DNA from 2 places in the Paenibacillus sp. FSL R5-0345 genome. Region 1 is predicted to be linked to the other one. Evidence: predicted binding sites of a transcription regulator. Region 1 holds the regulator's gene; the other holds the start of a gene.
The links. Region 1 encodes LexA, which represses DNA repair genes until DNA is damaged. Its sites were predicted from a motif close to CGAACATATGTTCG; they were not measured.
Positions count from the first base shown of each region.

Region 2: recA (recombinase RecA) is a predicted target of LexA. The motif match lies at 4,345-4,358, and genes of this name have one in related genera.

Region 1 is NZ_CP009281.1:3,742,867-3,758,816, forward strand. Features, by position in the region: gene metH (methionine synthase) at 1-2,509, opposite strand, end outside; gene R50345_RS16580 (FixH family protein) at 2,688-3,119, opposite strand; gene R50345_RS16585 (HAD family hydrolase) at 3,381-4,166, opposite strand; gene R50345_RS16590 (hypothetical protein) at 4,200-4,727, opposite strand; gene R50345_RS16595 (DUF896 domain-containing protein) at 4,777-4,986, opposite strand; gene R50345_RS16600 (LysM peptidoglycan-binding domain-containing protein) at 5,096-5,509, opposite strand; gene lexA (transcriptional repressor LexA) at 5,805-6,431, shown strand; gene R50345_RS16610 (L,D-transpeptidase) at 6,681-7,019, shown strand; gene R50345_RS16615 (hypothetical protein) at 7,167-7,547, shown strand; gene R50345_RS16620 (hypothetical protein) at 7,767-8,345, shown strand; gene R50345_RS16625 (methyltransferase domain-containing protein) at 8,346-9,122, opposite strand; gene R50345_RS16630 (MBL fold metallo-hydrolase) at 9,287-10,066, opposite strand; gene R50345_RS16635 (cupin domain-containing protein) at 10,066-10,566, opposite strand; gene R50345_RS16640 (CDC27 family protein) at 10,640-11,665, opposite strand; gene R50345_RS16645 (TraB/GumN family protein) at 12,014-12,991, opposite strand; gene glnA (type I glutamate--ammonia ligase) at 13,685-15,013, opposite strand; gene R50345_RS16655 (MerR family transcriptional regulator) at 15,047-15,457, opposite strand; gene R50345_RS16660 (methionine gamma-lyase family protein) at 15,541-15,950, opposite strand, start outside.
Region 2 is NZ_CP009281.1:4,069,493-4,085,442, forward strand. Features, by position in the region: gene R50345_RS17970 (TIGR00282 family metallophosphoesterase) at 1-312, opposite strand, end outside; gene rny (ribonuclease Y) at 455-1,996, opposite strand; gene R50345_RS17980 (regulatory protein RecX) at 2,313-3,044, opposite strand; gene recA (recombinase RecA) at 3,208-4,275, opposite strand; gene R50345_RS17990 (competence/damage-inducible protein A) at 4,576-5,862, opposite strand; gene pgsA (CDP-diacylglycerol--glycerol-3-phosphate 3-phosphatidyltransferase) at 5,972-6,559, opposite strand; gene R50345_RS18000 (YajQ family cyclic di-GMP-binding protein) at 6,713-7,204, opposite strand; gene R50345_RS31705 (hypothetical protein) at 7,409-7,570, opposite strand; gene R50345_RS18005 (helix-turn-helix domain-containing protein) at 7,651-8,607, opposite strand; gene R50345_RS18010 (DUF3388 domain-containing protein) at 8,650-9,417, opposite strand; gene R50345_RS18015 (DUF3243 domain-containing protein) at 9,595-9,858, opposite strand; gene ymfI (elongation factor P 5-aminopentanone reductase) at 9,996-10,724, opposite strand; gene yfmH (EF-P 5-aminopentanol modification-associated protein YfmH) at 10,764-12,044, opposite strand; gene yfmF (EF-P 5-aminopentanol modification-associated protein YfmF) at 12,047-13,324, opposite strand; gene sleB (spore cortex-lytic enzyme) at 13,462-14,328, opposite strand; gene R50345_RS18040 (FtsK/SpoIIIE family DNA translocase) at 14,958-15,950, opposite strand, start outside.

The DNA of each region.
Region 1 (15,950 bases):
CAACTGCTACTGCAGATTCCGCTTCTACTCGAATTTCCTCGGCAATTTTCTCCCGTTCAACAGGGTTCATAAGCCGATTAGCAATATCTAGGCCATCCATAGCATCCTTAGCATACAGTACTAAACCATCATACTCCGGACGTATACGTGTTTTGGTGAACTTTCGCGTCAGTGCAGCGCCGCCTACCATAATCGGTACATCAATCCCAGCCGTACGTAAGTCTTGTGCCGTCAGCACCATCTGCTGTGCCGATTTTACGAGTAACCCAGACAATCCAATCGCGTCAGCTTTTTCACGACGAAACGCTTCGATAATGGACTCAGGTGGTACTTTTATACCCAAATTAATGATCTGATAACCATTATTTGATAAGATGATCTCCACTAAGTTCTTACCTATATCATGTACGTCGCCTTTTACAGTGGCAAGCATGATCTTACCTTTTACCGATGTCTCATCCTTCTTCATAAACTGTTCCAAATGACCAACTGAAGCCTTCATTACTTCAGCACTTTGCAGCACCTCAGCAACAATCAGTTCATTGTTATTAAACAACCGTCCAACCTCTGACATCCCAGCCATTAGCGGTCCATTGATGATTTCCAAAGGTCCTGATTTAGTAAGCGCCTCATTAAGGTCAGGAATGAGACCTTCTTTAGTACCCTCAACCACATAAGAAGCCAGACGCTCTTCTAGCGAAAGATTAGAAATTTTCTCTTTTTTCTCAACCTTCTTTCCTCGGAAGGCGGCTACAAAAGCAGCAAGTGTGTCGTCGTTCGTATTATAAATCAATTCTTCAGCAAGACGACGGTCTTCAGCAGGGATAGAAGCATAACGCTCTACCTTCTCGGTGTTTACGATCGCATAATCCAAACCGGCCTTAGTGCACTCATAAAGGAATACTGAGTTCAACACTTCACGTCCTGCTTCCGGTAATCCAAAAGAAACATTGCTGATCCCCAAGATCGTGTGAACACCTGGAAGGGCTTCTTTGATCAACCGAATTCCATCAATGGTTTCTTTGGCAGAGCCAATATATTGTTCGTCTCCGGTTCCTACAGGGAATACCAATGTGTCGAAAATAAGATCTTCTCCAGCTAATCCGTATTTATTCACAAGTAAGTCGTAGGAGCGTTTAGCCACTTCCAGTTTGTCTGTAGCCTTGATTGCTTGTCCTGTCTCATCAATCGTTCCTACAACTATTGCTGCACCATACTTATGAATCAAAGGAGTAACCAGCTCGAATTTTTCTTCACCATCTTCAAGGTTAATGGAGTTAATTATAGCCTTACCTTGACAGTACTGTAGTGCCAGATCAATAACCTTAGGATCGGTAGTATCGATCATTAGAGGAACTTTAACCTTCTTTACAACTAATTCTAAAAAAAGTTTAATATCCTCAATCTCATCACGGTCCGGATCTTGCACGCAGACGTCAATAACTTGTGCACCGCTCTTCACCTGTGCACGAGCAATTTCTGAAGCTTCCTCATATTTGCCTTCGACGATTAGACGTTTAAATTTACGCGAACCTAATACATTCGTACGTTCACCCACCATGTATGGTCGGTTGTCATTCTCGATATAGATAGGCTCAATACCTGAAAGTGCCGGTGGATGATTCCCTGTAAGCGGTCGTGGAGGAAATTGTGAGAGTGCCTCCGACATAGCACGGATATGTTCCGGTGTCGTTCCGCAGCAACCCCCTGCAATGTTAAGCCATCCTTTTTCTGCAAACGCAGCAATTTTACGCGCAAGAGAATCAGGAGATTCATGATAATGTCCATTCTCGTCTGGCAACCCAGCGTTCGGATAACAACTCACAGCCGCTGAAGAGATTGCAGAAAGCGAACGAATATGATCCCGCATGAACTCAGGGCCCGTCGCACAGTTCAGACCAATAGAGATAGGCTTGAGATGTTCTAAAGAAATATAGAAGGCTTCGATGTTCTGACCGGCAAGCGTGGTACCCATCGGCTCTATCGTCCCCGAAATCATTACTGGCAATTTGATGCCTGTCTTCTCAAACGCATTACGTATGCCTATACTTCCAGCCTTCACGTTCAAAGTATCCTGAGAGGTCTCTAGTAGTAACGCATCCACTTGACCATCAATCAATGCGACTGCCTGTTCCTCGTAGCTATCAACGAGCTCTTGGAAAGTGACTCCTCCTGTAACAGAGAGCGTCTTTGTTGTAGGCCCCATTGCGCCTACGACATATCGAGGACGATCAGGTGTATCATATTTATCAACGGCATTGCGAGCTAGCTTCGCTGCAACCAGATTAATTTCGCGTGCCCGTTGCGGAATATCATATTCGGCAAGTACAACAGACGTTGCACCAAAGGTATTCGTTTCTATGAGGTCAGCACCTGCTTCGAGATACTGCTCATGAATCGTCTGAATCACTTCTGGACGGGTTAATACTAGCATTTCATTACAACCGTCCAATTCTTCCCCACCAAAATCCTCACCTGTCAGAGGCACCTGTTGGATCATTGTGCCCATTGCACCGTCTAGAATTAATATTCTTTGTTGTAAGCTTTCCTCAAGTGTATATTTAGCCAACGTATAGTCCCCCCAGTAAAACATTAGAGTAAGTTTAGCAGAATAAAGGAATTTCGGAAAGCCTTCCTTTCCACTCTGCATTATCTGTAATTATAGGATATCATTACTATTCTTTTAATTATGGTTTCACAGAGAGTTCCTTATTAGGCATAGAATGCTGAGTTCTAGCAGTTACGTGTGATGTAACAATATATTGTCCTTCTTTCTCAAGTGTTCCTTCTGCTTGATAGACTCCATCACCAACTAGCTTCCCTTTAAGTTCAATTTTCTGTTCATTATCATTTTTACTCACAATTTCGAATAGAACCTCTTTCGCATCATCCACCGCCAAGTTATCTTGCGTCACCACAGCCTCAAAGGTCACCTTCTGATTTACAACAACCTCTTCAGGACTCCAATGTAACTCAACTTTGATAGGTTCCATAGACATGTCCATGTTCATGTTCATATTATGTATTCCAGAATGTTTGGTTTGGTCTGATGAACATCCTCCCAGAACTAAAAGTGTTGCACCTAATAATAAAGGAACGATTGTTCTTGAAATCTTCATATAGAGTCCTCCCAGCCGATTTGAGTACTAAGAATCTACCAATTCATGTTATACATTCTCCATCTATTATACACATTATTATTGGTTTTTCAGTATTTCATATCAATTCAGCTTAACTCTTGTGACTAAAATCATATACTAGATAATTTCATCAATTTTAAAAAGCAATATGTAGATATAAAGAAAGACAGTAAGCCTCCTAGTAACCCAGGAACCTACTGCCTTCTTAAGGCTCAATGATTCAAAGCCTCTTACTCTACTTTATAAAGATTGGACTAATGAAAGAAGCTCTCCAAGATGTTTGATTTCATAATCCGGCTGAATTTCCGGATCCGGCTGTTTGCCTTTTCTATTAATCCAAACCGTAGTCAAACCTGTTGCCAACCCACCACGAATATCCGTTGTAAGCTTATCACCGACCATAACCCCTTGCTCAGGTGCAATATCTAGAAGCTCTAGAGCATGCAGAAAAATATCCTTATCCGGCTTTCCTTTGCCGAAGCTTCCGGAAATTACGATATGATCAAAGAAAGGAACGATTTCAGGTACACCATCTAGTTTCTCTTGTTGCAATGCAGGGCATCCGTTAGTCAAAAGCAATAACTTCACTTTTCCCTTCAGTTCTTCGAGCACCTGAATTGTTTCTTCATAGATGTAAGGCCGATTTCTACGCTCTGCTGCAAATTTGGCTGCTAATGTCTCAGCAAGAACTTCGTCCTCTACACCAAGTGCTGCAAGACCACGACGCCACGCCTCTTTACGGTAGCCCGGTGCAAGCTGCTCCAATTGACGGAATTCCGGTTGTTCACCTGCAGTAAAGTTCCCCCAAAGTGCTTCAAACGGATTAATCCCAATCATTTTTGTAAATGGGTTCGTTTCGTATGATTCATATAGTGCTATGGCTTCTTTACGCACCGCAAGTTCCAGTTCTTGTGGATCAATCGTATCCCCAGCGGCTTCACATGCAGAACGAAATGCTTCATTGACGCTCCGATCATCCCAGAGCAGTGTATCATCAAGGTCAAATAGTACAGCGGAAATTGGCATTACAGGTCTCCCTCTCCCATGGCTGGTTAATTTCTATTCGTGAACTACTTCAATTTGGTGAGCTTTTGCGAATGCTTCCAGTCGAGTCCCCATCGCAGTTGTATCATAACGATTCATAAGTCTGGTAAAAATCCATTTCGTGCGTTTGCCTTTATGCTTAATAACAACAGCTCCACGCGAAAGGATAATTTTCTCAATATCAGAAGCTGGTAAATAGCGTTCGCGATTGAATTTTATAGTGGATAGTCTAGCATTCTCCACCTTCAAATACGGACGTCGGAAAAACAGAAGTGCTGCTAGTAAGTAGTACAAAACGACTCCTAGCCAATTCATCAGCATACCATTGCCTTTGGCCTGATCTACCGAACCAATCATCCAAAACATAGTACCAAGCACTAATAACACTACTGGAAATGCAATGTTACGGCCTTTAAAGGTTTCACTGTTCTTGCCAGGAGATTTGGATTTTGATGCGTAAATCGTTTCCTTCCCCTGTTTCTTTCTTTGCTTGTTAATTTGCTGTGTGTTACGTTGAACCATTCTTTCCCAAGAACGGGCCATATGCGTTCCCCCTAGTCATCCAGTAGTATCTATGAAAAGGAACAGGGTGTTAATGCTTAAGCCCCTTGTTACCTTGTTCATGCTCATCATTATCGACCAATTCAATCGTATTCAATTGTGCTCGGAAGTTATTGCGAATATTCCCCAAATAGATTTCACGAAGCTTGGCGCGTTCCGCCGTTTCCTCTTGATTAAGGCCTACGCTCTTCTGTTTGCGTGCCAATTCGTTAATACGCGCGACCAACTCATCAATGTTCAAAACTTTCCCTCCCCATATAAATTAATTCTAACTCTGCCATGAGAAAAAGAGCTTGTCAAGGTTTACTCCCTGCAAGCTCTTTATGTCCTTCTATTATGTTCTTAGAATATTAATAAATAGGTAAACTGAGAATATCTCCAGCATTAATCTGACTGCCTTTAATGCCATTGGATTTTTTAATTCCTTCTATATATACAGCCGTCTTCATATCCGATGGTTTATTCTCAAGAGCAATACTCCAAAGTGTATCTCCGCGTTCAACCACTACGCGCTTCTCATCCTTCATTAAAGTAGTAGATCCTGCAAATACATTACCTACTACTGTGAGTCCTGATAGTACGAGCACAATGATCAATGTAAGTTTAATAACAAAATCTCTCCGGAACAAACGCATCAATCCTTCAAGCAAAAGCGCTGTAATCTCTTTAATCTGAGCTGAATAACGGGTAACAGGATTATGTCCTAAAGATTCAACCACGGGGGCTTTATCGTAGATGCTACGGTATGTACTGTATTTTAACATGAATATCATCCTCCAAACACTTGTTCTTACTTTTGAAATTATAATAACACGAACATGTGTTTTGTTCAATACTATTTCAGAACAATTGTTCTCTTTTTTTTGAAAAGAGTAAATCACCCTATCATCTATAAAAAGAATCCAGCTGATCATTGTTTTAAAGTTCGCTTTATCAATACGAGACTACCATTTATTAACTCTTTCGAATTAATATTTATAATAGTTAGAACTTATGTTTGTGCGAACGGTAGTTCTATGTTATAATTTTCCCAAACATTACTATATGGGGTTGATTCCAATGTCAAAGATTTCAAGTCGCCAGCTGGCGATCCTGGAATTTATACGTAGCGAAGTCCGCAGCAAGGGTTATCCTCCTTCCGTTCGGGAGATTGGAGAAGCTGTTGGTCTTGCTTCCAGCTCCACAGTTCACGGTCATTTGGATCGGCTAGAGAAGAAGGGACTTATCCGTCGAGATCCAACGAAGCCACGTGCAATAGAATTGCTTGGCCAAGAGGATTCCGAGAATGTCCATCAATTCGCACAAACCGTCGCACGCATTCCTGTCGTAGGTAAGGTTACCGCCGGGGTTCCTATCACTGCTACTGAGAATATTGAAGACTACTTCCCGCTTCCAACTCACTATGTAGGAGATAACAAAGTATTTATGTTATCGGTTCAAGGTGACAGCATGGTCGAAGCTGGGATAATGAATGGTGACTATGTTATTGTCCGTCAACAACAGACAGCTGATAACGGAGATATCGTTGTAGCTATGACCGAAGAAGATGAAGCAACCGTTAAGACCTTTTATAAAGAACGTGATCATATACGTCTTCAGCCGGAGAATCCGGCGTACGAGCCTCTTCGCCTTAATCGCGTGACCATTCTCGGCAGAGTTATCGGATTATTTCGAGATATCCACTAAGTATGCACTCCTACCAAGCCAAAACGGATACCGTCCATTAAAGGATGGTATCCGTTTCTACGAGAAGCATAATGATACTGTTTACTGTAATATCAAAAGCTGTTCCACAAATGTGGAACAGCTTTTTTTTATTTTCTAACTCAAATTATCCATACTAGAACACGCGTTCGCATACGCTAAAATGGCCATTTTCTATTAATAACCGTTTAGGCTTTCTGCTCATATCCTATTAGAAAGGAGTGTTGCGCAATGCCAAATTACCGAATTATTGTAGATCTGACCCAGCGTATGCTGTATCTTCTTGATAACAACATTGTGATCAGAGGTTTCCCCGTCGGAATCGGTAAAATGTTAACCCAATCACCCTTGGGTGACTTCACTATTATTAACAAAGAACCCGATCCAGGTGGTCCATTTGGGGTCTTTTGGATGGGTCTATCTAAGCCTCACTATGGAATACATGGAAATAATGATCCCTCCTCGATAGGTCACGAAGTTTCCCACGGTTGTATTCGGATGTACAATGCGGATGTGCTAGCACTAGCTGCGATTGTTCCGATTGGAACACAAGTAACGATCAGGAATTAAATCTATCCATAAATAAACACACCTCACTCATGGTTCAATGAATGGGGTGTGTTTGTATTTAAGAATTTTTTTGGGCGTAATAGGAATTATGTGGTTATATGTCGAATAATGTTAACAGGATTTCAAATAGAAAGGAAGTGTCTGGTTTTGAACAACTCCAAAATAAGAACCCTCGTCGATTTTAAAGTCGATGCACTTGTTAAACTCTCAGGATTATTGTTAAATAACGATCAAGCTAGTGGAAAAAAAGTAAATCTACTCACCTCATTTGGCAGTATTCAAGGGACGATCTCCCCTTCCGCCTCCAATAAAGAGGATGTTTTTGACTTAAAATCTCTAATGGATGATGTCATTGTAGATGAATACATATCTTATTTAGGTGCGGAACATCCCGATAAAAATTTCAGCTATAACTTTGTAGTCCTCAATGATGTTTCTGTAAGACCCTATGCTAACTATGAATCATCGATCGAATACAAGCAGCTAATTGTGTATACCGATCAAATTACGGCTTTCAATTTCTTATAATTTTGACCTATTTACATTAATAACTCTCATCTAAGCACTCAGTAACTGCCCAAGCATGCATTAAAGGCGGATCTCTGGGTGCTTTTTTTGCTAATGCTGTAATTGTTCCTATTTTTCAACGAATTTCACTTTTAGCAGATACTAGTCGAGAAGATTTAGGCATATCTTTCATTAAGTAATAAATCTTGCTCTGCTGAGATAACTAGGAGGTGTGATTCCATGCTGATTTTCTTGATGTACATATTCGGTATTATAGGAGTTGTCTTAATTCTTAGTGCCGGTTTTCTAGAATTGAAAAAGCTATCTACTTCTTCAGATCTTTCAAAGCTGTTAAACGCAATCTCATCCTTTAACATCATATTCACCAAAACGTTCATTCCACCCAATCAATCTCACTTGATCGCCCTTAACGAATCCTATAAGAAAATAGCCATAGGCAGTAGCGATCCGAAAACACGTAAAAAAGCTATAGCAAAACTGTATTCCTTCGATAATGTAATGGGATCAGAGATTGTTGTTAACGCGCTAACCCATTCAAAAGTATCCAAAAGTCAACAAAGCAGCAAATCAACCGCTTCAAGTGCGAATATTAATGTGCTTAATAGCGCTGACGAAGAGGCTAGTGTTATTGAGGAACTTACACTTAAAATATATATGAACAGCAGTGAAATGCCTGTGTATAGTATCTCCTTCTTGCCAGGCTTATTGCCCATTAAACAATCCGACAATCAGTATAAAGAAGCTTACTCCCAAGTACAGCAATTGCATGCATTTTTCAGGACAATCGTATCCGAATAATTATCTGATTTTTTCCGCAATAAGATGTGTGAAAATCGCTATGTCTTTATATGGTGATTCACTGCCTAATTTAAGCTCCAGCTCCACCATGTGTTTATTCCAATCTTCATTCATTTTCACTTCATTGTCTGCTATGTAACCATAGATATTATGAATTCCGTAAGTCCATCTAACCTCGTATCCGCAATTCTCAAGCCATTCCGCCAATTGATCATTCGTATAGATCGTAATTTCTGTTTGAATAATGCCACTATATTCTCGCATATTCCCAATGCTATCTAGAGCTCCCTTAGGATCTTTATTCATAATGGCTTTCTTCATCACCTTGGCCACAGGATTATGAGTGATCAGAGAGAGCATTCCATTTGCAGATTGTTTTTTACTAATGTCCATTAACATTTCTTTGGGATATTCAAGATATTCAAGCACGTTGTGGCAAAATATCCAGTCATAACGCTCCGCCAACACATCTGAATTCTGTAGCGTAGTTACGCTATAAGAAATGCTGAGACCTTCTTTCATCGCAGACTCTTGAGCCTTCGCTATCATCTCCGTCGTCGGATCTATTCCGGTTACTGTGTACCCCTTTCTGGCAAATTCATGACAAGTTATCCCAAACCCACAGCCGATATCTAAAATCGATGGCTTCTTTTCTAAAAGGATGTGATTTTCAATTTGATGCCAGGCGGTCAGGTAGAACAATCTCCCCCAAGGCATTTGGATATAATTCGAATAGGAACGCATCGATTGTGCAAAAGCTTCAGTTGTTGGTAACATTACTCCACTACCTCTTTCCTCTCAATTAATATCTCTATTTCCAACAGATGAAATCTACAAGCTCACAAGCTACAAAAAAACGGTCCTCTTTGAGGCCGTTTTACTGTTTTTAAAAACCATCAACGTATTTCTATTTCTACATCAACAGAACATCTATCTTTTTATTAGAATTGCACGCTAAACCCATTAAACCGATGAATCCCCGTACCATGTGCGACAAGTCCCTGTTCACGCAAAGCACGAACCGCCTGCTTTACTTCATGCAAAATAGATGGATCTAAACCTAACGTATTATGAGAGCCGAATACTTGGGTCACCTTTGCAATGTGTGCAATCTTTTCTAAAGAAGCCACTAAATCTTCCGGACTAGTCGAAGGATAAAATGCATAAACAGGTGTAACATCATACAATAAATCCCCTGTAAACAGATACCCTTTGGCATGATCAAAGACGCTTATATGGCCTGGTGAATGACCCGGTGTGTGGTAAATTTCTAATTTACGCCCTCCTATGTCAAGCACATCCCCCTCTTGCAATAGAGCTGTCGGTTTACCTTGAAATGGCGTGTATGTACTAGGATCAAAGGATTCAGGTGGAGTTAGCGTAAGGTCTCTGCTCATATCTTTTCTGATCTGGGCAAGGGACAAGCCTTGTATTCCATTCATCAGCCAATCCTCATCCTCTTTATGAACATAGATCGTATCGAATTGTCCATGACTGCCTATATGATCTGCATGCACATGTGTGGTGATAACAGCAATAGGTAAATCCGTTAACTGATCTGTGATTCTTTTTATATTATCGATGCCTAATCCTGTATCAATCAATACAGCTTGTTCTTTTCCTAACAGCAAAAACGAATGCACCTTTTCCCAATGACCATATTCACTTATCGCATACGTTGTCGGGTCAATTTCCGTAACTGTGAACCATCGATCTTCCATCAAGAGCGATCCTCCATTCCGTTCCATTTCTCTCGGACCTGTTCTTCACCTTTATAATAGTCCGCCTGCTCATCCGCTTGATAGATCTCTTGATATGGGAGAATGTTAATTTTACCTGAGTCAGGATATTCGCAAACATCTATGCCCTGATTTGTTCGAAGATCAAGATACCTGCAGGGTGCTTCCGTATGATTATAAAGTTGATGCGCACCTTCCGGTCCCATTTCAAAAAAAATCACATCGCCTTCACTAACCTCAGTAAAACCCTCTGGAGTTCTTAACATTGCTTTTCCTGCTAAGATCACAAATATCTCTTCAGCATTTCTATGAAAATGATAAGGAAAGGAATATTTATCTGGATCTAGCGATCTAATGTCGAAAACAAGATGTTTAGAATTAGCAACCTCAGCTAGCCTCTCACTTGTATGCCAAGCAAACTCAGGGATCGGAGATAACTTTTGTTTAAAAGAAACTGTATTTTCATTAAAAATCTTCGCCATTATTAAGCCCCCTTATCCTCAAAAACTGTGCATACCATATCATTTGATTGGAAATTTAAGCAACAATGATTAATCAGGATTCTAAGAAGTCAGGATTTTTATGTCTTTTACAACCAAATAAATAACATTTTGATTCAACATATGCCGTAAAATTCATACTAGGACGATAATTTAAATGTAGGATATTATCATAGCCTCTAAGATAATCCCGTTTATCAGCCTCCAGTTCCAACTTATATCTTTCGCGATCTTCTGGAGTAAAATCTTCATCTTCATCCGTTATGCAACTAATTAATTCTTCATTAATCTTAACCAAGGCATTGTTCAGAATGTCCTTAGCCTTATCCAAAAATCCACATTGAACGTTGGCATACAAATAGCGAAGCACCCAGTCCGGACTGACCCATAATTTAGTTCCCACATAAGCATTGACCACGTTAGTATACTGATCCAGCTCAAAATAAATGTCTGCTAACCCTTCCTTATCTATCTCTGAATTCTTATCATCCATAGACCTCACAAGCTCTTCAATAGCCTCTTTTGGGTAAGAACCTGTCTTAATTTTACATACAGCATAATAATACAATGCCCAGTAGCTGTAGCATTCATTTTTAACCTGATGAGCCTTCCAATAGTACTCTGAAGCTTCTTCCAGTTGTCCCAATTGAAATAAAGATGCTGCGAGATTATATTGATTTAGAAAGGTTGGTTTAACACTAAAAGATCGTTCTAACGCTGATTTCGCTTCATTCCATCTCTCTTTTGCAAAATAAAATTGACCAAGCATTGCACTGGGAACTTCTGACTTTGGATTCAGCAGCATTATTCTTTCTAATAATAGAATCGCATCTTCTTCACGATTGATCCATCCACCACTCTCGATCTCCGGCTCTCCTTCATGAAAATAAAAGTAAGCCAAATTAGATAATGACTGTTCAGAAGGGTTTATTTCAGCATTCCTCTTGAAGAGTTTAAAAGCTTCTAAATAATCATTAACTTCCATACTAGCTATCGCCAGTTGATTGGCTATTAATGGATTCGTTGAATCTTGTTTATACGCAAATTTTAAATCATTAAGTTCATTTGTATAATCAGTCATTCTTATTCCTTTCTAAAGTTCCAACATAAATTCCATAAATTAAAATAATGCAGAGCTCTATTTAAATGAAAATTAGTTCCGTATCAACCCTACCTATGAGAATGTCGTATTTACTACTTAGTCTATCATTATTATATGTAATTTTGGGAGAATAATCAGTTTTTTGGAAATTATCCAGTAGTTAATCTACCGAAACAGGTTTACCAAACATAAAAAACCCTCAACACCAAAGGTGTCAAGGGTTTGACGGATATAGTAAAGAGTTATGTATTGCCTTGGAATGTTCCAGAGAATAATTCCAACACCTACAATTATGTTATTCTTCGAGAGTAACTGTAGATAAACTATTTATTTACGAACGACGGTAAAGCCCTTATCCTCAAGCAGTTCAATGATTCCATACTCACCCAGATAATGGAGAGCACCAACGACAATGAAATACTCTCCTTCCTTATTGCTATTTAAGTAACCTTCAATCTTTTCAGCCATACCTATATTACGATCAGTCAGCATCACTTTTCCGTATTCTGGATCACTAAATAGGCTGTTAGTTATTTTGAGCAGCGTTTGTTCATCGCCTTTCTTCCACATCTCTATCAATTCGTCTGTTGGATCATTGATGACGCCAGAATTATAATCGTCTAGCGTAGTATTGAGACTCTTCTCCTGCCGCTCCTTAGAGAAGCCAGCTAAGGTCCCCATCTGGGATTCCTGAGTTTCTAGTCCTATTACCGGGATCTTGCGTTCAAGGGCTTTCTGAAGAAAATACAGATCAATTCCTTCTTCTAGGTTGTAGTCTGCCTTCAATGCCATAACTGAAATATTTCCTTCCACCTGCCAAGGCTTAAACGCATCATACGCGTTGGCCTTCAAACCGTTCTTCATCAAAAACTCTTTTACTTTCGCATACGTTTCCTTGGATACATGATCTTTTAGTGTAGTGCCATCCTTATACATCATCATATCCACAATCCTCTTCTGCTGCTCTTCATCAGGGGCTTTGGTAAAATCAATTTCAAGACCCAAATAATCCGCTTCTGCAAAAACTTTCTCATATTTCGAATGCAGGGGGTAGAAGTTATCATCCGTAAGATGTATTGATCCTACGAGGTAAACCGTCGTTCCGTTATTCTTCACTTCCCACATGAAACCACGAGCGCCATCAATTGTTACGTCTTTCATAGTAGGCGAATTTGATGCATTCTCGATCTCTTGATTATTTACCTTCGAGGCCGCTTGCTGTGGAGACTTCATAGAGCAGGCCCCTGATACGAGGATACATACGGAAAGAATGAGCCATAAGACCGATCTTCTCCATTTTTTCATATCGAATATCTCCTTCCAATGATTCACATCAAATCGATCAGATGTGATAACCGCTAATCTCCAAAATGCCGCCTTACTCTAGTGAATATCTAAGCTCCATTCCGTTGTGAATATATTTCTACTTACTTCGGACAGACCAAGCGGTACTACCCCAGTTGCGAGAACATTGTTTAATCTGCTGTCGTTTATCTTTTTTGTTCTTTGTCTGCTCTATATTTTTGATACTCTTCTATGTATGTTCTTTATGATGATTTCTTAATAATTAATTCATTGCACGCACTAAACACAGTCGTTTCCTAACTTTACTTTTATAACCATCCTCTTACTATTACTGGATACGATTAATTATGCATTATGGTTCCATTATTTTTATTCTTAATACTTTTTCAAATTGATGATGGTAGAATCGTCCAATATCCTTGCCTTGGGCTATGGAGCAAAAGTGAGAATGAGAATCCGGGTTAATTCAGGTATGCTGCGGAGTCCGGTGTTTTCAGAGATTATCGTATAAGAAAAACAGACCCGTCAAGCAATAGCTTGGCGGGTCATTTTATGTATGCTCTAATTCAAAGTATTTCCTGACAAGTTAGAGTATGGTCACTTTATGGACGCACATAATCCTCCACAAAACCTCCTAACCTTGCCACATAAAAAAACCCTCAACGCCACATTAGCGTCAAGGGTTTAACAGTCCTAGTAAAGAGTCATGTATTGCGCTCTTTCCCACTCGTGCACTTGCGTACGGTAGATATCCCATTCGATTTCTTTCAGCTCGTAGAAGTGAGCCAGAGCATGTTCACCGAGAGCTTCGGTAATAACATGACTGCGGATCATTTCGCTAAGTGCTTCTTTCAAATCGGATGGCAAGCTTGGAATACCTTCTTCAATACGCTCTTCTTCAGACATCACATAGATGTTACGGTCAATTGGAGCTGGAAGATCAAGCTTACGTTTAATTCCGTCAAGACCTGCTTTCAACATAACAGCAAGTGCGAGGTATGGGTTAGCTGCTGGGTCCGGGTTACGAACTTCAACACGTGTGCTAAGGCCTCTAGAAGCCGGGATACGAATCATCGGGCTACGGTTACTTGCAGACCAAGCTACGTAGCAAGGAGCTTCATAACCAGGAACAAGACGTTTGTATGAGTTCACTGTTGGGTTAGTAATCGCTGCAAAAGCACGAGCGTGCTTTAAAATACCTGCCATGTAGTAACGAGCAGTTTTGCTCAGACCCAACTTGTCGCTTTCATCGTAGAACATGTTTTCTTTGCCTTTGAACAAGGATTGGTGAGCGTGCATACCAGATCCGTTGATACCGAACAATGGTTTAGGCATAAAGGTTGCATGCAAGCCGTGTTGACGGGCTACCGTCTTCACAACCAGCTTGAAGGTTTGAATTTGGTCAGCAGCAGTAATCGCATCTGCATATTTAAAGTCAATCTCATGCTGACCGGATGCTACTTCATGGTGAGAAGCTTCGATTTCAAAGCCCATTTCTTCAAGGGTCAATACGATTTCACGACGACAGTTTTCTCCTAGATCTGTTGGCGCTAAGTCGAAATAACCACCTTGGTCATTCAATTCCGTAGTTGGATTGCCTCTTTCGTCTGTCTTGAACAGGAAGAATTCAGGTTCAGGTCCAACGTTCATAGCTGTGAAACCCATTTCTTCTGCTTCCTTCAGACAACGCTTGAGGATACCACGTGGGTCTCCAGCAAAAGGTGTTCCATCCGGCATGTAAACATCACAAATCAGACGTGCTACACGACTATCTGTCACCCAAGGGAAGATAACCCATGTATCAAGGTCAGGGAAGAGATACATATCGGATTCTTCAATCCGTACGTAACCTTCGATGGAAGAACCATCAAACATCATCTTGTTATCAAGTGCTTTTTCCAATTGGCTAACTGGAATTTCAACATTCTTGATAGTACCTAATAGATCCGTAAATTGCAGACGAATAAAACGAACATTCTCTTCCTTGGCAATGCGTAAAATATCCTCTTTAGAAAAGCTCATGTGATCCTCTCCCTTTCAAACTTCTATATATTATTATTTATTAAAAAACCGGGATAACTCACCTTGAATCAAAGACACTTGTCCCGGTCTTTTACCGGAAACTAGTTCTTGCTTCAGCATTCGGTGTAACTGGGAATCGGATAGCTCTCTACGTCTAACCTCTGTATCAGGAGTAATAACAGTTGCTTCCTCGGATTCCTTAGAGACAGGATTCATCACTTGCTTAATGCCAGCAATATTAACACCCTTCTCTATCAGAGCTTTAATTTCTAATAGGCGCTCAACATCATTAAAAGAGAACAACCGCTGATTCCCCGACGTGCGTGCTGGTACGATCAGACTGTGCTGCTCATAATAACGAATTTGTCTTGCAGACAGATCAGTCAGCTTCATTACAATTCCAATAGGAAATAGTGCCATATTTCTGCGGATTTCATCACCCATGACTCATCCAACCTTCCAATGATCTTTTTCTGATCTCATTGTACATTTCCTAATACAGCGTGTCAATGGTGTGTGAGATATTCTTACAGCAATTTTCTATCACGCATACTTTGGAGCGCCATCAAAACGCCATATTTCACATGTGAATAAGTTAATCCACCTTGCATGTACCCAATAAAAGGAGCACGTATAGGTGCATCTGCAGATAACTCCAAGCTTCCACCCTGAATAAACGTACCTGCCGCCATAATAACAGGATGTTCATAACCTGGCATATCCCAAGGCTCTGGTACCACATGGCTGTCTACAGCCGCAGCGCGCTGAATGCCCTGAACAAAGGCAATTAAGTGTTCTGGACCATCAAAGGAAACCGCCTGAATTAAATCTGTCCGAGGCTCATTCCACGCTGGCTTCGTCTCAAACCCGCAGCGCTGAAATACTGATGCAGCAAAAATGCTCCCTTTTAGTGCTTGCCCTACAGTGTGCGGAGCCA
Region 2 (15,950 bases), 330 kb from region 1:
TTTAACAACGGTATAACCTCTTCCCGGTGTTCCTGGCGGAAAATTAGCAGGACGAATAATCCGAGCCTCATCATCGATGAACTCAAAAATATCTTTGTTGTCCCATGTGTGATTCCCCATAGTTATTCCGTGAACGCCCCAGTTAAAAAACTCATTAGCGATCGCCTTAGTGATCCCTCTACCGGCAGCAGAATTTTCGCCATTAACAATAATGATATGTGGCTGATATTTGCTTTTTAGTGAGGGTAACATCTCACGAAGAGCCTTTCTGCCAACATTTCCAACGATATCTCCAATGAATAGTACTTTAATGATTCTCTCCTCCTAATCTTAAACGCTATATCTAATGGATAAGAGCTCATATTCAAAAGAAAAAAGGCCCCGCTTAGGGGCCAATTCTCAACAAATATAAGAAAGTATAAGTTACATCTTATCCCTTAACCTTATATTCCACCTATTTAGCGTATTCAACAGCCCGTGTCTCACGAATAACGGTAACTTTGATATGTCCTGGATAATCCAGTTCACTTTCAATCATCTTCGTAATATCGCGAGCAAGACGGAATGCCTCTGCATCGTCAATCTTCTCTGGCTGTACCATCACGCGTACCTCACGGCCCGCCTGAATAGCAAATGATTTCTCAACGCCTTCGAACGACTCTGAGATTTCTTCCAGTTTTTCTAGACGTTTAATATACGTTTCCAGTGTTTCACGGCGAGCGCCAGGTCTTGCTGCTGACAATGCATCAGCGGCACCAACCAACATAGCAATAACCGAGGTAGCTTCGCAATCTCCATGATGAGACGCGATACTGTTGATAACAACCGGATGTTCCTTATATTTCTTCGCTAGTTCAACGCCGATCTCAACATGCGATCCTTCTACTTCATGATCCAGCGCTTTGCCGATATCATGAAGCAATCCTGCACGTTTTGCAAGCACGATGTCTTCCCCAAGCTCACCGGCCATCAGTCCAGTCAAATAAGCAACCTCCATAGAGTGCTTCAATACATTTTGACCATAGCTTGTACGGAATTTCAGACGACCCAGAATCTTGATCAAGTCTGGATGCAATCCATGAACACCCACTTCGAAAGTAGCTTGTTCACCATATTCGCGAATTCTTTCGTCCACTTCTTTGCGGGATTTTTCCACCATCTCTTCAATACGAGCGGGGTGGATACGTCCATCTGCCACTAGTTTCTCAAGTGCCGTACGGGCCACTTCGCGACGGATTGGATCAAATCCCGACAAAATAACTGCTTCCGGAGTATCATCAATAATGAGGTCGATACCTGTAAGAGTTTCGAGTGCACGAATGTTACGGCCTTCACGACCGATAATCCGACCTTTCATCTCTTCGTTCGGCAGGGTAACAACTGAAACTGTTGTCTCGGCTACGTGATCAGCTGCACAGCGTTGGATAGCGAGTGTGATGATTTCGCGGGATTTCTTATCCGCTTCCTCTTTCGCCTGCTGTTCAATTTCTTTGATCATTTGAGCCGTTTCATGGCGAACTTCTTGCTCAACATTGCTAAGAATAATACTTCTTGCATCTTCGATGCTTAAATTGGAAATGCGCTCCAATTCAGTGACTTGGTTTTTGTAAATAACATCAATTTGCTGTTGGGTTTCATCAATTCGTTTCTCTTTGTTAGCTACTTGTTCTTCTTTTCTTTCAAGCGATTCCATTTTTTTATCCAGAGATTCTTCCTTTTGCAGCAAACGTCTCTCTTGCCGTTGGATTTCATTCCGACGTTCACGAGTTTCTTTCTCAGCTTCAGTACGGATTCTATGGACTTCGTCCTTAGCTTCCAATACCGTTTCTTTCTTCAGCGCCTCTGCGTCCTTCTTCGCGTTCTCCACGATGACTACGGCTTCTCTTTCTGCGCTTTGAATTTTAGCTTCTGCAAGGGATTTACGAATAAAATAACCGAATCCAAAGAATAATGCAGCTACAACGAGAACGATAATGACCCAGATCCATGCTTGCATCTGTTCACCTCCTCGTTGGTTCCTCTCCAAGGTATCCCCCTGGGAATTGTGCAGTTGTTAAACTATCCGTTCATCACCATACAAAAAACCGGTAAACAACCGATTGCCATACTGCACATGTTGCACATGCACACTGCCCGCCTTATCCGGCGATTACATTTCATATGAGTTGTACGCGAACCGTTTTAAAAAGTCCCCTTTTTGGGAAGGAAAAAGGATTCTTACTTTATGCCGATTCATGTTATATTTTATTATTTATAAAAAGACATTGTCAAGAGAGTCGATATGCGCATTAATGTCAAGAGAATCAGTGAGTCTAGTAAAATTCCTCATCTTCACCCTCATAATTGTCTTCTTCAAGTAAAGTATTGATCACTTGACGCACCATATCGCCTGAGAATCCACGCCGCATTAAGAAGGCGCCAGTCTTTCTTCTCTTATCTGCAGCTTCACCTCGGATGAGATTCCATTTCTTACGTCCGGTCTGAAGTGCACTCTCAAGTTCTTGTTCAGGGCTGATATTCTCCAAGGCTTCCGAGATTAAAGATTTGTCGATTCCTTTCTCACGTAGCTCTTGGCGAATCCACATCTTTCCTTTGCGTTGGTTCGTAATGCGTTGCTCTGCCCATTGCTTTGCATACAAAGGGTCATCAAGAAGTCTTTCCTGCTGTAGCCGTTGCACCACTTCCGCAATAATAGTCTCCCCTATTTCCTTCTGCCGTAAACGGCGAGTCATTTCCATAGCGGTTCGTGGCTTTCGTTCTAGATAACGAAGTCCTTCTACATAAGCTCGTTGTCGCTCATCAGCAACAACAATTTCCTCCAAATCGGCTTTCATAAAAGAATTCCCAGTAATCATCCGATATTTAATCATGACGTCTTCGTGTACAGTCATGTTATAAGCTCCGAAATGTATGATATAGCGGTGATCCGATTTCTTCTGACGTTCTACCTTAGTGATTTCTAAAAGTTCTCCATCAGGAAAATCTGCAAGAACTTGTAAGTCCTGCTCATCCGATTCAAAATCCATATCCAGCTGTATTACCATAGTTGCTTGTCACCTCATAGCAATAAAATATCCCCACAAAGTGTAGCTTAAATTCGATGCGTACTCAGGTACTTTGCGAGGACCCCAAATAAATATTTCTGATGCGTTAAGAAAAGACACCCTGCAACAATGAATCACAGGGCGTCCTATTCCTTAATAAATTCTATTGTTCGATTTCGAGAAGTAGCTTTTCTTCTTCCTCTTGCTCTGCAATGATTTCCGCTTCATTTGGTGCAGCAACAATAGTGGAGAGATTACTTGCTTCACGAATCTTGTTCTCAATGATGAGCGCAATATCTTGATGTTCCTTCAAGAACTGTTTGGCATTCTCACGTCCTTGGCCGAGACGCTCGCCTTCATAGGAATACCATGCACCACTCTTATTCACGATGTCCATTTCAGTACCGATGTCTACAAGACTTCCTTCTCTGGAAATCCCTTCACCATACATGATATCAACATCAGCTTGTTTAAATGGAGGTGCTACCTTATTCTTCACAATCTTGATCTTGGTGCGGTTACCTACAACGTCGTTACCCATTTTGATACTTTCCACACGACGAACATCCAACCGTACGGAAGAGTAGAATTTCAGCGCTCGTCCACCCGGAGTTGTCTCAGGGTTACCGAACATAACACCAATTTTCTCACGAAGCTGGTTAATAAAGATAGCAATTGTATTTGATTTACTAATGGCACCAGAAAGCTTCCGAAGCGCTTGAGACATCAAACGAGCCTGTAGGCCGACGTGTGAATCACCCATATCGCCTTCAATTTCCGCTTTAGGAACCAAAGCAGCTACGGAGTCAACGACAATAATGTCTACTGCGCCACTTCGTACAAGTGCTTCAGCAATCTCAAGTGCCTGTTCACCCGTATCTGGCTGAGATAGTAACAATTCATCAATGTTTACGCCCAAGTTACGTGCATACTTCGGATCGAGCGCATGCTCAGCATCGATAAATGCAGCTTGTCCTCCTTGTTTTTGCACTTCTGCAATAGCATGAAGAGCAACAGTTGTTTTACCGGAGGATTCAGGTCCGTATACTTCAATAATACGTCCCTTTGGAAGTCCGCCTATACCTAACGCAATATCAAGTGCCAAAGATCCGCTAGGTACAACTTCCACTTGCATATGAGTGGATTCTCCCAGTTTCATGATCGAACCTTTACCAAATTGTTTTTCTATTTGACGAAGCGCCATATCAAGCGCTGCACGACGATCTGACAATCAGACCACTTCCTTCACTGTTTATAATAATATAATAACGTGTTTTTGAGGTCTTGCCAAGCTTTTTTTCGAACATACATTCGTTTTTTTTGTCTCAAGCGTTAATTATCCCTTTTATTGTAAGCCTCCTTCCGGATATAGAAGTTAACTGATTTCTCTACTTCACCGGACATCAACGACTTATGATCATAACCAAAAACATTGATCAAAATCTCTGCAAATATACAAAAAACCGCAGCAAAGAAATCTCAGTGCCACGGTTCTTCCGTATGTTCCAATTATAACTGGGCTAATCTCCCATTACAAGTCTGAACCCTCAAGTGGTGTCTCCACCTTGCGTTCCTCAAGTCTACGCCATAGTCGATACAGTAGAGCTTTAACAGTACGCAGTCGTATATTCTCACGTGTCCCTTTAAGATTAAGCTCATATACCTCTGTCTTACGCCCGCGTTCAGCTAAACCAATAAATACAAGTCCGACTGGTTTACGTTCAGAATAGCCTGGTCCTGCTACGCCTGTTACAGATAAACCGAAATCACTGTCCGCAATCATTCTCACCTGATCGGCCAACACCTCGGCAACTTCACGACTTACCGCCCCTGGAGCATCAGGCCCCTCCAAATAAGCACTTGGCACATTCAGAAGTTTTTTCTTTAGATCGTTCGAATAACAGACGATTCCTCCCGCAAACATCGAAGCGCTACCTGGTATGTTGGTTATACTCTCCATCAGCAAGCCTCCGGTACAGCTCTCCGCCGCACTTAAAGTCAGACCTGCATCCGCCATCCAATCTACAATTAGCTGTTCTAGTGGTACATCAATATTCGCATATAAATGCTCTGGCAAAATCTCTTTGATCTGCTTCTCCAGAATCTCCAGCTTCTTGAAAGCTTCATGCTCGGAAGGCGCCTTTGTCGAAATACGAACGGTTACTTCTCCCTCTTTTGCATATGGAGCTATGGTTGGGTCTGTCTGGCTGTGAATCAGATCTATGAGCTTATCCTCAAGCAGTGATTCTCCGATACCTGCAAATTTTAGCATTTTAGAATAAAGTGGCATTTCTGACGTCAGAGCATGCTGCTGAAGCCAAGGTACTGCTTTATCTACGAACATTGGTTTCATCTCGCGAGGCGGACCAGGAAGCACAATATAATATTTCTTTTCATGCTCAAAAGCAATACCCACAGCAAGACCAATCTCATTTGGCAAAGGTGTGGTTCCTTCAATTATAAGTGCCTGTTTACGATTATTCTCTGTCATTACAATCTTACGATCATCAAAGAAACGTTGTACATGATCCATTGCCAAACGATCTATATGGAGTGTTCGGCCTAAAGAAGCAGCCAATGCATCTTTTGTAAGATCATCTTCTGTCGGACCAATACCACCTGTAAAAATGATAACATCAGCTCTGTTTTGAGCAATTTCAATAGCTTGCTGCAAGCGACTGCTGTTATCGCCAACTACGGTTTGAAAATATACATCAATCCCAATAGCAGCTAACTCTATAGATAGAAACTGGGCATTACTATTCACGATTTGACCGAGCAAAAGCTCCGTGCCTACTGCAATAATCTCCGCTTTCATCCCTGGCTTTCGCCTCCTAGTTATAATGTAGACACACTGCCTTTAGGGTTTAAAAAAGGTAATAGGTACTTTACCTATTACCTCTCCTATATGTAGCTACCTAAAATGCTTAAGCATTATGCAGCTGTAGCAGCTCTTTATTCTTCACAAAATAATCAATTCCAGAGTAAATAGTGATCAAAGCTGCAGCCCAAATAGCAATATCGTCTACAGGAATGCTGACGAATTGAAATGGAAAATTGTTCAACAACAGCAGTGAGATCGCTACAATTTGTACAACCGTCTTTATCTTGCCCCATTTGCTGGCGGCAACCACTTTCCCCTCTAACAATGCGATCTGGCGAAGCCCGGTTACTGCAAACTCACGACTTATGATAACAATTGCAATCCATGAATCACATCTACCCAGTTCGACAAGTGAAATCAGAACAGCGGAAACTAACAGCTTGTCCGCTAACGGATCAAGGAGCTTACCGAGGTTGGTCACCATATTATATTTCCTAGCTATGTAGCCGTCTATTCCATCTGTGCTGGCTGCAAGCAAAAAGATTACAGCGGCTACCAAATGATTAACAGATAGCTGGAAAGAGCCCCAATGTATTGGTTCTGGGTAAAAGCTAAAATCCACCAGTAAGAAAAACATCATAATCGGGATCAGGCAAATACGTGCTAGCGTGATGCGGTTGGGCAAATTCACTGAAGTTCCTCCCCTAAATCGTTCATACAAATGACCTGAGTCAGGCTCATCTATTTCTACTTAAGCAAGTATATTATAGCTATAAATAGGTGTCAAAAAAAATACAAAGCACCCCGCATCATGGTGCTGATAAGCACTGCGGGGTACAAAATTCTATTTTAAGTTGTTGAACTGCAGGTCCAGCGGCAAATCAGCTTTACGCAAAATCTGGATAATTTGCTGTAAATCATCGCGACTCTTACCGGTTACGCGGATCTGATCTCCTTGAATCTGGCTCTTCACCTTCAATTTCGAATCACGAATCAGGATGTTAATTTTTTTTGCGTTCTCCTGATCTATCCCTTGCTTAAGACCTAAGCGCTGACGAACACTTCCCAGGGAAGCAGGCTCTACTTTGCCGAAATCCAAGTTCTTCAGCGTGATACCTCTCTTCACCATCTTCGATTGTAAAATATCAATAACAGCATTTAACTTATATTCGTCCTCAGAGGCGATAATAAGTGCGTCTTTCTCAAGCTTCAGACTGCTTTTACTGTTCTTAAAGTCAAATCGGTTATCAATTTCTTTCTCTGTTTGGTGGATCGCATTAGTTAATTCCTGCATATCCATTTTAGATACGATATCAAATGAACTTTCTGAACTCATAACTCCACGTCCTTTGTACATTTTAGTCTGCTACTATTATAAAAGAATGATACCCTTAAGTCTAATTTTGGATAATATGTACCCCACCCGACACAGAAAACAGCCCCACAGAGTGGAGCTTTTCCTTCGAAATGAGTTCTGTTCAATGGTAGAAATACGTCTCCACAGGGAGTATCCCTTCGGAGACGCTCATTTCTAAGTTTTCTATCTGCTTCGGAGCGGGCTTCGAAACATATCCAGAATTCCAAGCACAATATGTGCAATACCGAAACCGAGAATTCCATAGCCCCAAGCACTTGGCGTCATATAGTATCCGATGAGACTGACAACAACCCCAAGTCCAGCTACAATCCAGCTAACGATCATAAGAATGTCACCTCACTTTGGCTAAGAACTGGAAACAATCTTATGTTCCCCACATAGCCAAAGTCTATGCATCGTATTTCTTATTGGCCTGTTTCATTAGTCTGGTCAGAAGTATCAGTGGTACCTTCATTCTGGCTCGTTTGACTTCCAGAACCATCATCCAGATTAATTAACAGACGAGATGAGGTCTTTTCATCTGTAATTACTTGTCCATTGACAGTAATCTCGGTAGCTGGTGAATATCCAGATTTAATATACATTCCTTCACTTCCAAGAACAAAGCTCATATGATCTCCTGCCGCTGTGTTACCAAATGAGAGCTTCTCACCTTTAGAGTTCTCACCTTTATACACCTCAAGCCAGCTTACTCCAGTAGCTGAAATCTCAACCTTCACTTCACTTCCAGCCGGAGCTGAAACCTTGAACTTGGTAGTTTTCCCTGACTTCCCATCCGGTGTAACTGTAATGGATTGCGGGGAAGGCGTAGGTGTTGGCGTAGGCTCTGCCGTAGGTTCAGTTGTTGCTTCTGTACCTGCTGAAGCCGTTGGCGCTACAACACCTCCTCCTGAAGCCGGTGGAGATGTCTGTGCTGTCGTAGGATCCTGCTGTTCATTCGTCAGATTCGTCTGATCAATTTGAGCGGGGTCCGGCTTGTTCAAACTGGAAGCATAAATGTAAATCACAACAATAATCAATATTGGAAATGTCCACATTAGCACTGTTGGCAGCCATTTTGCATTCCGTTCGGTTTCTGGTCTACGGCTGCGTTTTTGAATCACCGTTTCCATAGCTGTGTCTTCAGGAGGGGCAGGAACATTCCCATGCTCCTCTAGCAGCTCGTCTGGGCTCATACCTACTGCCTCTGCGTATGTTTTGATAAACGCCCTAACATAAAAACTTCCTGGAAGCACCTTATAGTCTCCAGACTCGATGGCTTCCAAATACTTTTTGCGAATTTTCGTTACTTCCTGGACATCGTCAAGACTCATCCCTTTTTGCAGACGCGCCTCTTTCAATTGCCGGCCCAGTTCCGACATACCATCACCTCCTGTAAGTTTCAATGAATCATCATTGGTGTTTTATAGATCATCACTGTAGCTCGTCGTGAACGACTCGTACAATATTTCTTCATTTGGATTATTGCGAAGCTCAATAATAATATCAAAATCATCAAAGGTGTACTCAGATTCCCGCACGAAAATATCTGGATGCTCAATCACTTTCGTACTTGGCATGCTCATAACATTTTGTAATAAATTATAATGCTTCTCATTAGAGCGGATCGTACTAACAATACCATCAATAATAAATACATTATGTGGATTCATTTCATCTTCTGCCAATTGACTTCGCACCGTCTGACGTAAAAGTGTCGAAGAGACAAAAGTCCAACGCTTCATCGCGCAGACACTGCCGGCAATAATCGATTCAGTCTTTCCTACACGGGGCATACCTCGAAGTCCTATTACCTGATTTCCATCTTTTTTAAACAGCTCCCCGAGAAAATCGACCAAAAGACCGAGCTCATCGCGGGTAAAACGAAACGTCTTTCGATCATCTGAATCCCGTTCAATATATCGCCCATGGCGCACAGCCAGCTTGTCTACGAGTCTTGGAGACCGCAGAGCTGAAACTGTAATATTATCAACTTTCTTGAGCATTTCGCCCATCAGCATTATTTTGTCGTCGTCATTAGTCTCCAGCAACATTCCGCGTGTCTTTCCTTCAACGCCATTAATCGTCAGAATGTTGACTTCTAGCATCCCTAACATTGAAGCGATATCACCAAGCAGACCGGGTCTGTTCTTGTGAATCTTGTACTCCATATACCATTGTTTATATTCCACTTGTACACCTCATAGATTCCTTTTCCCTGCACTTTGATATCCATCAAAAAAATGCCGTTCAGACAAAGCGATCTGAAACACGGGTCATGTTAATGATATATAAAATAAAAATGAAAGGCAAGGTCAGTCCTGTAATAATTGCAGAAAAGCTCCCACAAGGGGAGCTTTTCCGCAAGCTTAGGCGTGATTTTTCGCCAATTTGACCATGAGTTTAGCAATCGTCTGCTTTTCTTCATCGTTACCGACGTCCCATAGCTCTTTGATTGCACGGTTTTGAGTGTTTGCTGGATCCACTTTTTCATCGAGGAATTCCCCGATTTCAAAAGCCAGCTTTGAGATTGTGTCTTCACTCATCCCAAGTTTCTCCGCCTGTACAACTCGTTTTCCTAGAAATTTTTTCCAGGTGTCAAAATTTTTGATTACGCTATCGCCTTGTGTCATCTTAAATCCTCCTTCATATTTACGGTCAAACACCTGCATACAGGCTGTAAGCCGTCTTACGTGAGATTTAAAAACAACACTTATAATATGTCTCAGACGCTAAGTTCTTATGCTGGTGTTTTTCTCCAACATAAGCATCAAGTAATCCATCCACCGTTTGGACTAATAATCTGACCCGTGATATACCCGGACTCAGGCAAAGCCAAAAAATAAATCAGTGAGGATATTTCATTAGGAGTAGCCAAACGTCCTGCCGGAATCTCATCCTCCAACATACGGACTTCATCCTCCTGTAAATTGGATAACATGTTCGTATTAACCGCTCCTGGAGCTACCGCGTTAACCGTTACACCAGATGGAGCCAGCTCTTTAGCTAAAGCTTTTGTAAAGGCGTTCACTCCACCTTTGCTAGCCGAATAAGCTACTTCACAAGAAGCTCCAGTGATTCCCCATACGGAAGAAACGTTGATGATACGACCATAACGCTGAGACACCATGTACGGCATAAAGATCTGACTGCACATAAAGGTTCCCTTCAAGTTAATGGACATAATATCATCCCATTCTTCTTCGGTCACATCAGCTAGCATTCCGTAATGCGATTTACCGGCATTATTGACGAGGATATCCGGCTGCATCCCATTACTCTCCAGCTTTTCAGCCATACGTACAATCTGACTACGGTCCTTCATATCCGCGTTTACTGTCATTACCTTTGCTCCAAGGGCCATACAACGCCGAGCGACATCATTCGCAGCCTCATGTGAGTGCTTATAATGAATAACTATATTCATCCCGACAGAAGCAAACCGTTCCGCAATGGCGCCGCCGATCCCTCCGCTGCCCCCTGTAACGAGCACTGTCATTTCCCCTAGTGGTTTGCTGCTCTCTCCCAAAACGCTCACCTAAGGACTCACCACCAATGATACGGCAAGTTGATCCCAGTTTACATGGGCTTGCAGACGCTCATTAACTTCTGCCAAAGTAATTGATTCGTAAATAGGCAGAACTTCAAACAGGTCACCACCGCGGAACTGGTAGCGTGTAAATTCATGTGCAATATTTTCAGGGGAGTTCAACATGCGCAAATATCCGCCTATTTTCTTTTTCCGTGCCCGCTCGAAATCCTTCTCCGCAAAGCCAGTTTTTAAGATTAGATCAATTTCTTCTTTTATTCGTTTTAAAAGCAAATCCGGATCCTTCGTATCCCCACCCATTGCAGAAAAAGCATACTGCGGAGAACTATTAAATTCATGTCCAAAGCTGTCCGAGATCAGTTCCTCATCATATAGCTTTTGATACAATGCTGTGCTGCTACCAACCAACAAATCAAGCATTAGCTTGGTTATCAGATCACGTTTTAGAGAAGCTTCACCCGTTAGACCGTCTACTTTTTCCTTGAAACCAAACATGATTTTGGGCATCGATACGGCAAGCTTGCTTTCTAGACGTTTTGTAGCCACTTGTACTGGTTCATCTTCAAAAATACGCTTGATTTCACCTTGCTTGCCGTAGGTTTTACCCTTTTGGTTACTGCGAATCAAGGAGAATACTTTCTCCGGATCCACGCCTCCAACTACAAACAACAGCATATTGCTTGGATGATAAAAAGCGTTATAACAAGTGTACAGCGTTTCTTTCGTAATCGTACTAATCGATTCTATCGTACCTGCAATGTCAATCCGTACCGGATGCTTTGAATACATCGCTTCAATAAGGCCAAAATACACACGCCAGTCCGGGTTATCAGCATACATATTGATTTCTTGACCAATAATTCCCTTTTCCTTTTCTACATTTTCATCTGTAAAATAAGGTCGTTGAACAAAATCAACGAGCGTACTAAGATTGGTCTCTATATTCTCAGTTGCTGAGAAAAGATAAACTGTCTGATCAAAGCTTGTAAAGGCATTAGCCGAGGCTCCGTTTGAAGCGAAGGTAGCAAAAATATCGCCTTCTGGCTCTTCGAACATCTTGTGCTCTAAAAAGTGAGCGATACCATCAGGAACAGTGGTCTCTTCTCCGCCTGCGACATGAAAGTGGTTGTCAACAGAACCATACTTAGTAGCAAATGTAGCATAGGTTTTTTTGAATGTTGGTTTCGGCAGCACGTATACCTGAAGTCCGTTATCCATGACCTCATGATAAATGGTCTCTTGTAGTCTGTCGTAATGAATTTGTTCCATCGTTATTCCTCCTTTCCTGTCAAGAAATAAATCGTATCCAGTTGAAAGGTTACGGCGGCGGCTTTTACGTCTTCTGCGCCGATTTGTTCCACCTGCTGTAATAGCTGATCCGCTGTTCGATCTTTTCCTGACAACTGGCGGTTGAAGTCGTAAGAGATCATTTCAAAAGCTGAATCCGGGATCTCAGAAAGCTGATTGCGGATCATAGCTTTGGTCTGGCTAAGCTCCAGATCACTGATATTGCCAGCTTTCATTTCTTCCAATTGCTTCTCTATAATGTCCACGGCTTTGCCGTAATTTTGCGTTTCGATACCGGATTGAATCGTTCCAATGCCCTTATGTCCGTCGTAACGAGACGAAGCATAGTAAGCAAGACTTGCCTTCTCACGTACATTAACGAAAAGTTTAGAGTGTGGATACCCTCCTAATATACCGTTGTACATAAGCGCGGAGGCGTAGGAATCATCCTTATAAGTAATCGAGGTGCGTAGTCCCAGGTTCAGCTTGCCCTGACTGACATCCAGCTTCTCTTCTACTGTCCGTACCTCATTAACCGATACAGGGACGAACTTAGAGCTATATAAGCCCACCTCGGACTGAATCCGACCGAAATGACGCTGTACAAGTTTTTCAACTTCGTCAACTGTTGTGTCTCCCACTACATAGAGATCAAGGATGGCTTCATCCAGCCATGAATTGTAGGATTCATACAAACTTTTCGGAGTGATTCGATCCAGATCCGCTCTTTGCCCCAGAGGGTGAAGACGGTATGGCTCGTTGCGGCACATTTCCTCAATACAACGTTCAGCAGCGTAACGTATCTTGTCATTTACAATGGACTCCAGCTTTTTGCGAACGGTTTCACGCTCCGTTGCAACATACGAAGGTCGGAAGCTTCCGTCTTCAACTAAAGGACGAGTCAGTACTTCTCCTAAGAAAGCGAAGGATTGTTCAAGTAAGTTCTCCTGGTTTTGTACGAAAGAGTCGTTAATGGTATCCATACGGAACTGAACGATTTGGTAATCGCCTCTTTTATAAATATCAAACCCAAATCCAGCGCCATACAGTTCCTCCAAACGCTCGCGGAATTGCGTGGTCTCCGGGTAAGTCGCGGTACCTCTGCGAAGCACGAATGGAGCTAGTGCAGTAGAGGTCACTGTATTCTCGTCAAGAGGAATACCCGCATAAAGTGAGATCGCGTAGGTCTTGAACGCCTTGGTTGGCATAACGTGAATACGCAAGCCTCCAACGGTGCCATGCTGAAATACATTATTAGTCAAGTCCAAAACTCCTTTACGGCGTGGATAGTTGCTCATTATCATGTTTATGAATTATTAACCATTCTAAACCATTCCAAAGTAAGGAAGCAACCGGAAGCCTCTTCCCGGTTGCTCTCTGAAGTTTCTATCCTTCTTTTCTACATACAGAAAATATGCTGACCAATCGTCTTGACCTGAGGACGGGTCCAAATCCATTTAGAGGTCGCTGTTTTAGGATTGAAGTAATACAAACATCCTCCGGAAGGGTCCCAACCATTAAGCGCTTGTTGCACTGCCTTGCGTGCTTGTTCATTTGGCTCCAGATAGATTTGTCCATCGGCTACAGCTGTAAAAGCTCCCGGTTGAAAAATAACTCCCGACGGCGAATTGGGAAAACTAGGTGATTTCACACGGTTTAAAATAACCGCGGCTACAGCAACCTGACCTTCGAAAGGCTCACCTCTTGCTTCTCCATACACGGCATTGGCCATGATCTTGAGATCATTCTCCGATAAGCCCATCGTATTACCTGAAGACAATCCTGGAGAATTCGTTTTATTGGACGTATTTGTTTTATTACCAGTGTTATTCTGTGCTGTCTTATTTCCCGTTCCTGAAGAAGGTTCAGTCGGCTTCCAATTCTTCGTTGCGTTATACAACTTCAGCTTAGTTTTGGCTCCTACAATGCCGTCAGACTTCATTCCGAATTTCCATTGAAACCAGGTTACTGCATTCTTCGTTTTTGGCCCAAAATGACTGTCTATTTTTCCGGCATAATAACCTAAATGCTTTAAACGTCCCTGCAATTCATAGACATCCTGACCTGTTGAACCAAGTTTAATGGGTGTTGTACTGAAAGCCGGCAAGGCTTCTTCGTCAGGATTATTTAACTCGTGGACAAATGACGCAGCAGCACTTTGCTTGGTCTGAACAATGCCATTTCCCTTGAAAAACGTTCCTGCAAACGGCGCGGCTGCAAGTGCAAGAGTTAAAGCAGCAAATATCCACATCTTTTGTTTCTTCATAGGGTTCGCTCTACCTTTCTTTTGTAAGTTCTGCATGGATGGCTAAAGTTATTATGACGACTGTCAGTGCATCCTATGCATTACTAAAAAAGAAGAAATAGCTTTTCATTGTAATCGAGAATTATTATCAACTATAATCAAAATAAGAAAAAAAATGAGGTTGAATATGAATCGTGAATTTAAAGAACCACATTTTACTGTGGAACCACGCATTAAAAGAAATTATAGATATACGTCATACTTCTCAACATTTTAGTGATATGAATTCACAATAGTCCAAGTAACAGGTTCGCACTTTTAGGGAAAAACTCCCTGAAAATAGTGGATATTCTCTGATAATGAATGGAATCAGGGAATTCCTCCCTAAAAATAAGGCCAATTCCTTTATTTCTTACCAAACCAGATGAATTATAGGGAGCTTTTCCCTAATTGTAAGTCTGAGAACCAATAATCTCAGAATTTCAGGGAGAAATTCCCTAATTATTTTAATGAAGCTTCACTAAAGCCATTATTTAAAGTGTCATTTACACTTCTTCAGCATGAGTAAGGGGTCGACTCCAAGTAGTATGAACTACTTGGAGTCGACCCCCTTTTACTGTCTATTAAAGGCTTAAACTGACTTGTCCAGCTTAAGAACTGATCTTGTTATGCTGATACTGCTCTAGTGATACAAGCACCTCACGCGGCTTGCTGCCCTCGTAAGGCCCTATTACCCCACGAGCCTCCATAGAGTCAATCAAACGGGCTGCACGGGTGTAACCAACCCTCATCCGGCGCTGTAGTAGCGAGACTGAAGCTTGCTTCGCTTCAAGCACGATCGTTACGGCCTGCTCATATAATTCATCCTGTGGCTCCTGGTCTTCAGCAATTGTGTCATCAACCTCTGGAACAATGGACTCGTCATATTCTGCTTCACCTTGACTGCTGACATATTGAACGATTGTCTCAACCTCTTGATCGCTCATAAAGGCACCCTGCACACGAATCGGTTTAGAAGCCCCCATCGGTAAGAACAGCATGTCTCCCCGACCTAACAGCTTCTCCGCACCTGGCATATCCAGAATGGTACGCGAGTCTACATTGGACGATACACCAAAAGCGATACGAGATGGAATATTAGCTTTAATCAGACCTGTAATGACATCAACAGAAGGACGCTGAGTAGCGATGATTAGATGAATACCTGCTGCACGCGCCATCTGTGCGAGTCGACAGATAGCATCCTCTACATCGTTAGCGGCAACCATCATCAAATCCGCAAGCTCGTCCACAATAACAACAATATACGGAAGTATCGCAGCTGGATTCTCTGCCATCAGCTTATTATAACCTTCCATGTTACGCGTTCCTGATTTGGAGAAGAGTTCATACCTTTTCTCCATTTCCACAACGATCTTCTTCAAAGCTAAACTCGCCCGCTTCGGATCAGTAACTACTGGAGCCAAAAGATGGGGAATCCCATTATAGACATTCAGCTCTACCATCTTCGGATCTACCATCAGGAATTTGACTTCATTGGGTTTAGCTTTATATAAAATACTCGTTATAATCCCATTAATACAAACCGATTTACCCGAACCCGTTGCACCAGCTACCAATAGATGGGGCATCTTCGCTAAGTT